3 regions of the Halalkalibacter krulwichiae genome follow, and region 3 is predicted to be linked to each of the others. Evidence: riboswitches for the same ligand, from Rfam matches in the RefSeq annotation. Region 3 holds a riboswitch; each other region holds the start of a gene.
What was found. A riboswitch is a leader RNA that binds a small molecule or an ion and turns the genes downstream of it on or off. The one in region 3 is predicted to bind thiamine pyrophosphate.
Positions count from the first base shown of each region.

Region 1: linked by a shared signal. The riboswitch ahead of BkAM31D_RS10730 (acetylornithine deacetylase) and the one ahead of thiE (thiamine phosphate synthase) in region 3 are both predicted to bind thiamine pyrophosphate.
Region 2: linked by a shared signal. The riboswitch ahead of thiC (phosphomethylpyrimidine synthase ThiC) and the one ahead of thiE (thiamine phosphate synthase) in region 3 are both predicted to bind thiamine pyrophosphate.

Region 1 is NZ_CP020814.1:2,134,162-2,136,432, forward strand. Features, by position in the region: partial or broken gene BkAM31D_RS10725 (acrylyl-CoA reductase family protein) at 1-744, shown strand, start outside; TPP riboswitch at 856-957, shown strand; partial or broken gene BkAM31D_RS10730 (acetylornithine deacetylase) at 1,052-2,271, shown strand, end outside.
Region 2 is NZ_CP020814.1:2,349,434-2,351,704, reverse strand. Features, by position in the region: gene BkAM31D_RS11775 (2-hydroxyacid dehydrogenase) at 1-96, opposite strand, end outside; gene BkAM31D_RS11770 (PH domain-containing protein) at 230-604, shown strand; TPP riboswitch at 683-797, shown strand; gene thiC (phosphomethylpyrimidine synthase ThiC) at 935-2,271, shown strand, end outside.
Region 3 is NZ_CP020814.1:1,014,397-1,016,667, reverse strand. Features, by position in the region: gene BkAM31D_RS05320 (thiazole synthase) at 1-162, opposite strand, end outside; gene thiS (sulfur carrier protein ThiS) at 167-364, opposite strand; gene thiE (thiamine phosphate synthase) at 368-994, opposite strand; TPP riboswitch at 1,144-1,250, opposite strand; gene BkAM31D_RS05305 (YqgU-like beta propeller domain-containing protein) at 1,336-2,271, opposite strand, start outside.

The DNA of each region.
Region 1 (2,271 bases), 1.1 Mb from region 3:
AGGAGACGAAGTGATTGCCACAAGTTATGATATAGGGGTATCACATGATGGAGGTTTTAGTGAATTAGCAATTGTCCCAGCCAATTGGGTTGTGTCTTTACCAAACGGGTTAACGTTAAAAGAAGCTATGATTCTTGGGACTGCAGGCTTGACAGCAGCTTTATCGATCCAACGCTTGGAGGAAAATGGCCTGTCACCCGAACAAGGATCGGTGTTGGTGACAGGTGCAACAGGTGGAGTTGGTAGTTTAGCTGTAAACATGTTAGCTCAAAGAGGGTATAAAGTAACAGCAAGTACGGGAAAAGAAACGGAGCATGATTACTTAAGAGAACTAGGGGCTACTGACGTAATTCACCGTGATCTATTTCTTAGTGAAGAGAAAAGAGTATTAAGAAAAGAACTATATGCAGCAGCGGTGGACCCAGTTGGCGGGAGGACGTTAGAGCATATATTAACTCTAATTAAATATGGTGGTTCGATTGCTAATAGTGGTTTAACTGGAGGAACAAAGGTAGAAACAAGTGTTTTTCCATTTATATTAAGGGAGTAAATTGGCTAGGAATAGATTCTGTATATTGCCCAATGCCACTAAGAGAAAAAGTATGGGCAAGGTTGGCAACTGATTTAAAACCAACACATCTTCATTCTGACATTGTAAACGAAATTACATTAGACGAATTACCAGTGACTCTTCAAACCATTTTAAACGGGGATGCTCGAGGAAGAACTATTGTGAGATTATAGTCCACTCTTATAAATAGAATGGTATAATTCAGAGAAAATGGAAGATCTATGTTGAAGTTATATTCTAAGTATGTTACAAATAGAAGTATATTTATACACAATTTAAAATGTTTTCGCTGCTAGGGGTGCAAAATTTGCTGAGAGAGACAGTAGTCTTAACCCTTAAAACCTGATCTAGTTCGTACTAGCGTAGGGAAGAAGTGTAAAAATCTATTATTCAATTTGTCTAATGTTTTTAGTCTTATTGATAGTAAAGCCACTTCTTTAATCTTGGAAGTGGTTTTTATTTTTTCTGAAAAAGGAGGGGATGAAATTGAGTGCAAAGATTGAGGCAATTATTGACCAAGTTGAGGAACGCCAAGAAGAGTTAATCAATCTATTAAAAACGTTAATTTCATTTGAAACCCCAGCTCCGCCTGCGAGGAATACGAAAGAAGCTCAAGAGTACGTAGCTAGCTTACTAGAAGAGATGGGCTTTGATATTGATATGTGGGATGTGTATCCGAATGATCCGAATATTATCGGAACATTAAAAGGTAATCAATCTAATGAGTATAATAGTCTGATTATTAACGGTCATATCGATGTTGCTGAGGTAAATGAAGATGAAGAGTGGGAAACAAATCCATTTAATGCTGTAGTTCGAGATGGAGTAGTCATTGGCAGAGGTGCCGCTGATATGAAAGGTGGACTAGCAGGCGCTCTTTTTGCGATTCAGTTACTTCGCGAAGCAGGGATAGAATTGCCAGGTGATCTTATTTTTCAATCAGTCATTGGTGAAGAAGTAGGGGAAGCTGGGACACTTCAATGCTGCAAAAGAGGAAGTACGGCTGATTTTGCTATAGTTGTTGATACAAGTGAGTTACATATTCAAGGTCAGGGCGGAGTTATCACTGGGTGGATCACAATAAAAAGTAACCAAACTTATCATGATGCTACTAGGAGGAATATGATTCATGCTGGTGGTAACTTATTTGCAGCAAGCGCGATTGAAAAAATGACAAAAGTCATTGATGGTTTACAAGAACTTGAACGTCATTGGGCGATTACCAAAAGTTATCCTGGAGTTCCTCCTGGAGCAAACACGATCAATCCTGCTGTCATTGAAGGTGGACGTCATGCAGCATTTATTGCTGACGAGTGCCGACTATGGATAACGGTTCATTTTTATCCGAATGAAACATATGAACATGTAGCCAAGGAAGTTGAAGAACATATTTTAAAAATAGCAGAGGCGGATATATGGTTACGAGAAAATCCACCTACCTTTACGTGGGGGGGACTTCGATGATTGAGGATCGTGGTGAAATATTTCCTTCACTTGAAATTAATCCAGCGAATCCTGCTATTCAATTACTTGCAAATACGCATAAGGAAATAGTCGGACAAGAAGCGATTATTGACGTTTCACCTACCGTAACAGATGGCGGATGGCTTGGTGATGCAGGAATTCCAACTGTTATTTACGGACCTGGAGATTTACTTAATGCGCATTCAGTAAACGAACAAGTTTCAATTAAACAACTT
Region 2 (2,271 bases), 1.3 Mb from region 3:
TTCATGGTTTTGAAAAATAGTTACATCAAAGTCTTTCTCTAAATCTTTGATCACTCGTTCATCGACTCTCATATAGACGATTATTTTGGGCTTCACAAAATACACCTCTCTATTTTTAGCAATTAGTCATATAGTAAAACCTTACCATAAATAGACCAGACTAAGAAGAAAGAAGACAAAGTGATATTTATGATATAATTTTATAAAATGTTTAGCTGGAGGTTATTTGATGGGATTATTTGATGGGTTAATGGGAAATGCGTCTGAAGTAAGTATCAATGAAGTAGAGAAAGAATTTAGAAAGATATTAACGGCAAATGAAGATATTGAAAAAGCTTATAAATTAATTCGTGATTTATTTATTTTTACGAACAAGCGATTAATTCTTGTTGATAAGCAAGGGGTTACCGGAAAAAAGGTTGAAATTCACTCAATACCTTATAAGAACATTACCCATTTTAGTGTCGAAACTGCTGGGAATTTTGATCTTGATGCTGAATTGAAGATTTGGGTATCAGGAAGTTCTACACCAATTCAAAAACAATTCAATAAAAGTTTAAATATTTATGAAGTACAAAGTGTATTAGCAGATTATGTTCTGTAATTCCAATATCAGACTTTTAAAAAATTAATTTACATTCTTGTTTATTTATGTATAATTAAATTGTAACGAAAACTTCATAGATGTAACTAGGGGTGTCCAATGAGTTGGGCTGAGAGATAAGCGCGGTAAAGCTTATCGACCCTTTGGACCTGATCTGGCTCATACCAGCGTGGGGAAGTTTAAGAATTGATTTAGATGCTACTTCAATTTATTAGCCGGGTCCAACCACTTTTGTGTTGGTACCCGGCTTTTGTAATTCATCATCTACTTCTTCCTATCTGCGTACTAGATCTCGTCCTTGTAAAATTTTATTTAAAAGGAGAGATTGCTATGTTAACCCCATCTTTAAACGACAAAAACATTTCAATTATGTCTAGCTTTTCTGGTAGTAAAAAAGTATATGTGAAAGGTTCTAGGTCTGATATTCAAGTGCCAATGCGAGAGATTGAACTAAGTCCTACAAGTGGTACAGTAGGTGAAGAAGAAAATCCACCTGTCCGTATTTATGACACAAGTGGCCCTTATACAGATTCGAATTATAATGTAGATATTAAAAAAGGGTTACCTGCGCTTCGACAAAAATGGATTACAGAACGTGAAGATGTGGAGAGTTATAAAGGGCGGGAAATTAAGCCTGAGGACAATGGTTTAAAAAAGGGTAATGATCATCGAGACAACAAACAAACCTTTCAAGGAAGCCGTAAACCGCTTAGAGCTAAAAAGGGAAAAAATGTAACACAGCTTCATTATGCAAAGAAAGGTGTTATTACACCAGAAATGGAATTCATTGCAATACGTGAAAATGTTGATCCAAACTTTGTACGGGAAGAAGTTGCAAGAGGAAGAGCAATTATTCCTGCCAATATAAATCATCCAGAAACGGAGCCAATGATCATTGGACGTAATTTTCATGTGAAAATAAATGCGAATATAGGTAATTCAGCTGTTTCATCTTCGATTGAGGAAGAAGTCGAAAAAATGACCTGGGCCACACGGTGGGGAGCAGATACGATCATGGATTTGTCGACAGGTAAACATATCCATACAACAAGAGAGTGGATTATACGGAACTCAGCTGTCCCGGTAGGTACAGTTCCTTTATACCAAGCACTGGAGAAAGTAAATGGAATCGCTGAAGACTTATCGTGGGAAGTGTACCGTGATACATTAATTGAACAGGCCGAACAAGGGGTTGATTACTTTACAATTCATGCAGGAGTCTTGCTTAGATACGTACCATTAACAGCTAAACGTTTGACTGGGATTGTGTCACGGGGTGGATCAATCATGGCTCAATGGTGCTTGTATCATCATGAAGAAAACTTTTTATATACTCATTTCAATGAGATATGCGAAATTATGAAAACCTATGACATTGCTTTTTCTTTAGGTGACGGTTTGAGACCTGGCTCTATTGCAGATGCAAACGACGAAGCCCAATTTGCGGAATTAGAAACACTTGGAGAATTAACAAAAAAGGCATGGGAACATGATGTTCAAGTCATGGTAGAAGGACCAGGGCATGTACCAATGCATTTAATAAAGGAAAATATGGATAAGCAATTAGAAGTTTGTCAAGAAGCTCCATTTTACACGCTAGGTCCACTAACAACAGATATCGCTCCTGGTTATGATCACATTACCTCAGCAATAGGGGCTGCGATGAT
Region 3 (2,271 bases):
GGGAGCACCTAAATTTACCCGACGAATAGCAAAGGTTAGTACTTCTGCTTCAGAAGCCTTAATCGCCTCATTTTGTACAAATGGATTTGGATACCTACCTGTACCTAGGAAAAAGCGCGATGATAATTCTTTTCCAGCTATTGTTAATTTCTTATTTCTCATATACTCATCCCCCACCAACGAATTGGACTAATTCAATTTTCATTCGGTCTGTTAACTTAGTCTCACCCCAGCTAGCTCTTTCAACAATCATCCCATCCACTTCTGTAACAACTAAATGAGGCTCGAGGCTAAAGTGTGTAACTACATCTTCAAGAGTGACTACGTCTAATTGATGCTCCTCACCATTAATCAATAAAAGCATGATTTATTCTCCTTTACCATCTAATATCTTTGTAAACTTCTCACAAACTGCTTTTACGTCTTCAGCTCCAACAATTTCACTTATCATACAAACTCTCGTTGCACCAGCTTGTAATACTTGGTCAACATTATGAAGCTTGATTCCACCTATCGCTACAAACGGAATCGTAATTTCAGAAGCAACTTGTTTTATATAAGTGGTTGTAACGGGATCTACGACGTCAACTTTACTATTTGTATGAAATATCGGTCCCACTCCAATATAGTCAGCACCTCCAACTTCTGCCTCACGTGCTTCTTCTATTTTGTGTGTAGAAATCCCAATGATTTTATTTCCGACGATCTTTCTCGCTTCACTAAGTGGTAAATCATCCTGACCGATATGAATTCCATCAGCATCAACTGCAAGAGCGACATCTATATGGTCATTCACTATAAATGTTACCCCGTATTTTTTAGTGAGTTCTCTTAGAGCTTGTGCCTTTCTAAGGACTTCTCTTTTGCTGCTATTTTTATCACGAAGCTGAATGATATCAACTCCTCCAAGGATTGCCTCCTCCATTACCTCAACTAAATCACGTCCAGGATGAAATTCTTCCCCTGTTATTGCATATAACTTAAAATCTTTCATACTTTTACCACCTTTATTAATGATTATTGTGTTCTAGAAACGAATAAATCAAATTTGCTTAAGGTATTAATGTTCAAATAGAAACATAATCTCCTTGAGGAATATCCGATGATATAAAAACAAAAGCCATATTCCAAACATACGGAATACGGCTACTAAGGCGACTTCCCTACGCTGGCGTTATCCAGATCAGGTACAAGGGTAAAAGGCTCTCCTTTTTCTCAGCCCATTTAAATGGGCACCCCTAGTCTTGATTATTGATGATTCTATTATAATTATCTTCATTATGACAGACTATTTCTAAAAAAGAAAGAGTCTAGAAAAGGACTGACTGTAAATGGTTATTCCTCCCAAACCGGGATGGTCAAACCGTCATGAATATCCAATACGTTTTCAAAGCGTTCTCCCATTAGGATCATTGAACCGTTCGGAGAAACTTTAATAGGAACATGCTGGTCCAATGTAGTTATTTTTTGTTCAGAATTACTTCCAATATGATAACCAATTAAATCGTAACCATCACTATACGTGATAAAGTCACCACTAGACTTAGGACGTAAGAAATAAAAGATTTCATTTTTATCATCATATGAATAGTATGGAATCCACCATTGTTCTGAAAATGTATTTAAGATTGGTATTTCTAATTCACTTATAAGTTTCTCATTCCGATAAAATCTATATGTCGAAAAAAGATCTGATTCATTATCTAGCTGTACTGTTAATGATAGTCCATCTGGAAAGCTCATATAAGCAATCACATCTTCTTTCCATAATGTAGTCTCTTTTGTTTCAATGTTTGTTTTAACTAATGGAGCATGGAAACTTGGTTCATATTCATTCCATTTGATAAAAGCGACAGTATTTGAAGAGATCCACTGAATATAGGATTGTTCTAGTTCGATTGGCTTAATTTTCCCAGCTCCAACTTCCACAAAAAATGTTTCATAATCCCAATTTGGTAAGTAAGCAATCATCATAAATTGATCTGGCTCATACTCATTCCAGAAGATTGTATAATCTTCTCCAAATTCTTTAATTTGTAGTTCTTTTTCACCATTTTGATTAACTATGATTACTTCTACTTCCTCTTGTTTATTAAATACTTGAATAGCAAAGTAAGAATCGTCGACATTCGCAATGACGTCTATAATCCAACCTGCTTCTTCAAAAAAAACAAATGACTCACCAGTAATAAAATTATGTTTATAGATTGTAGAACCGTCAATGTTTTCTTCCAAGAATAAAATATTCTCCTCATCAAACCAATTCAATAC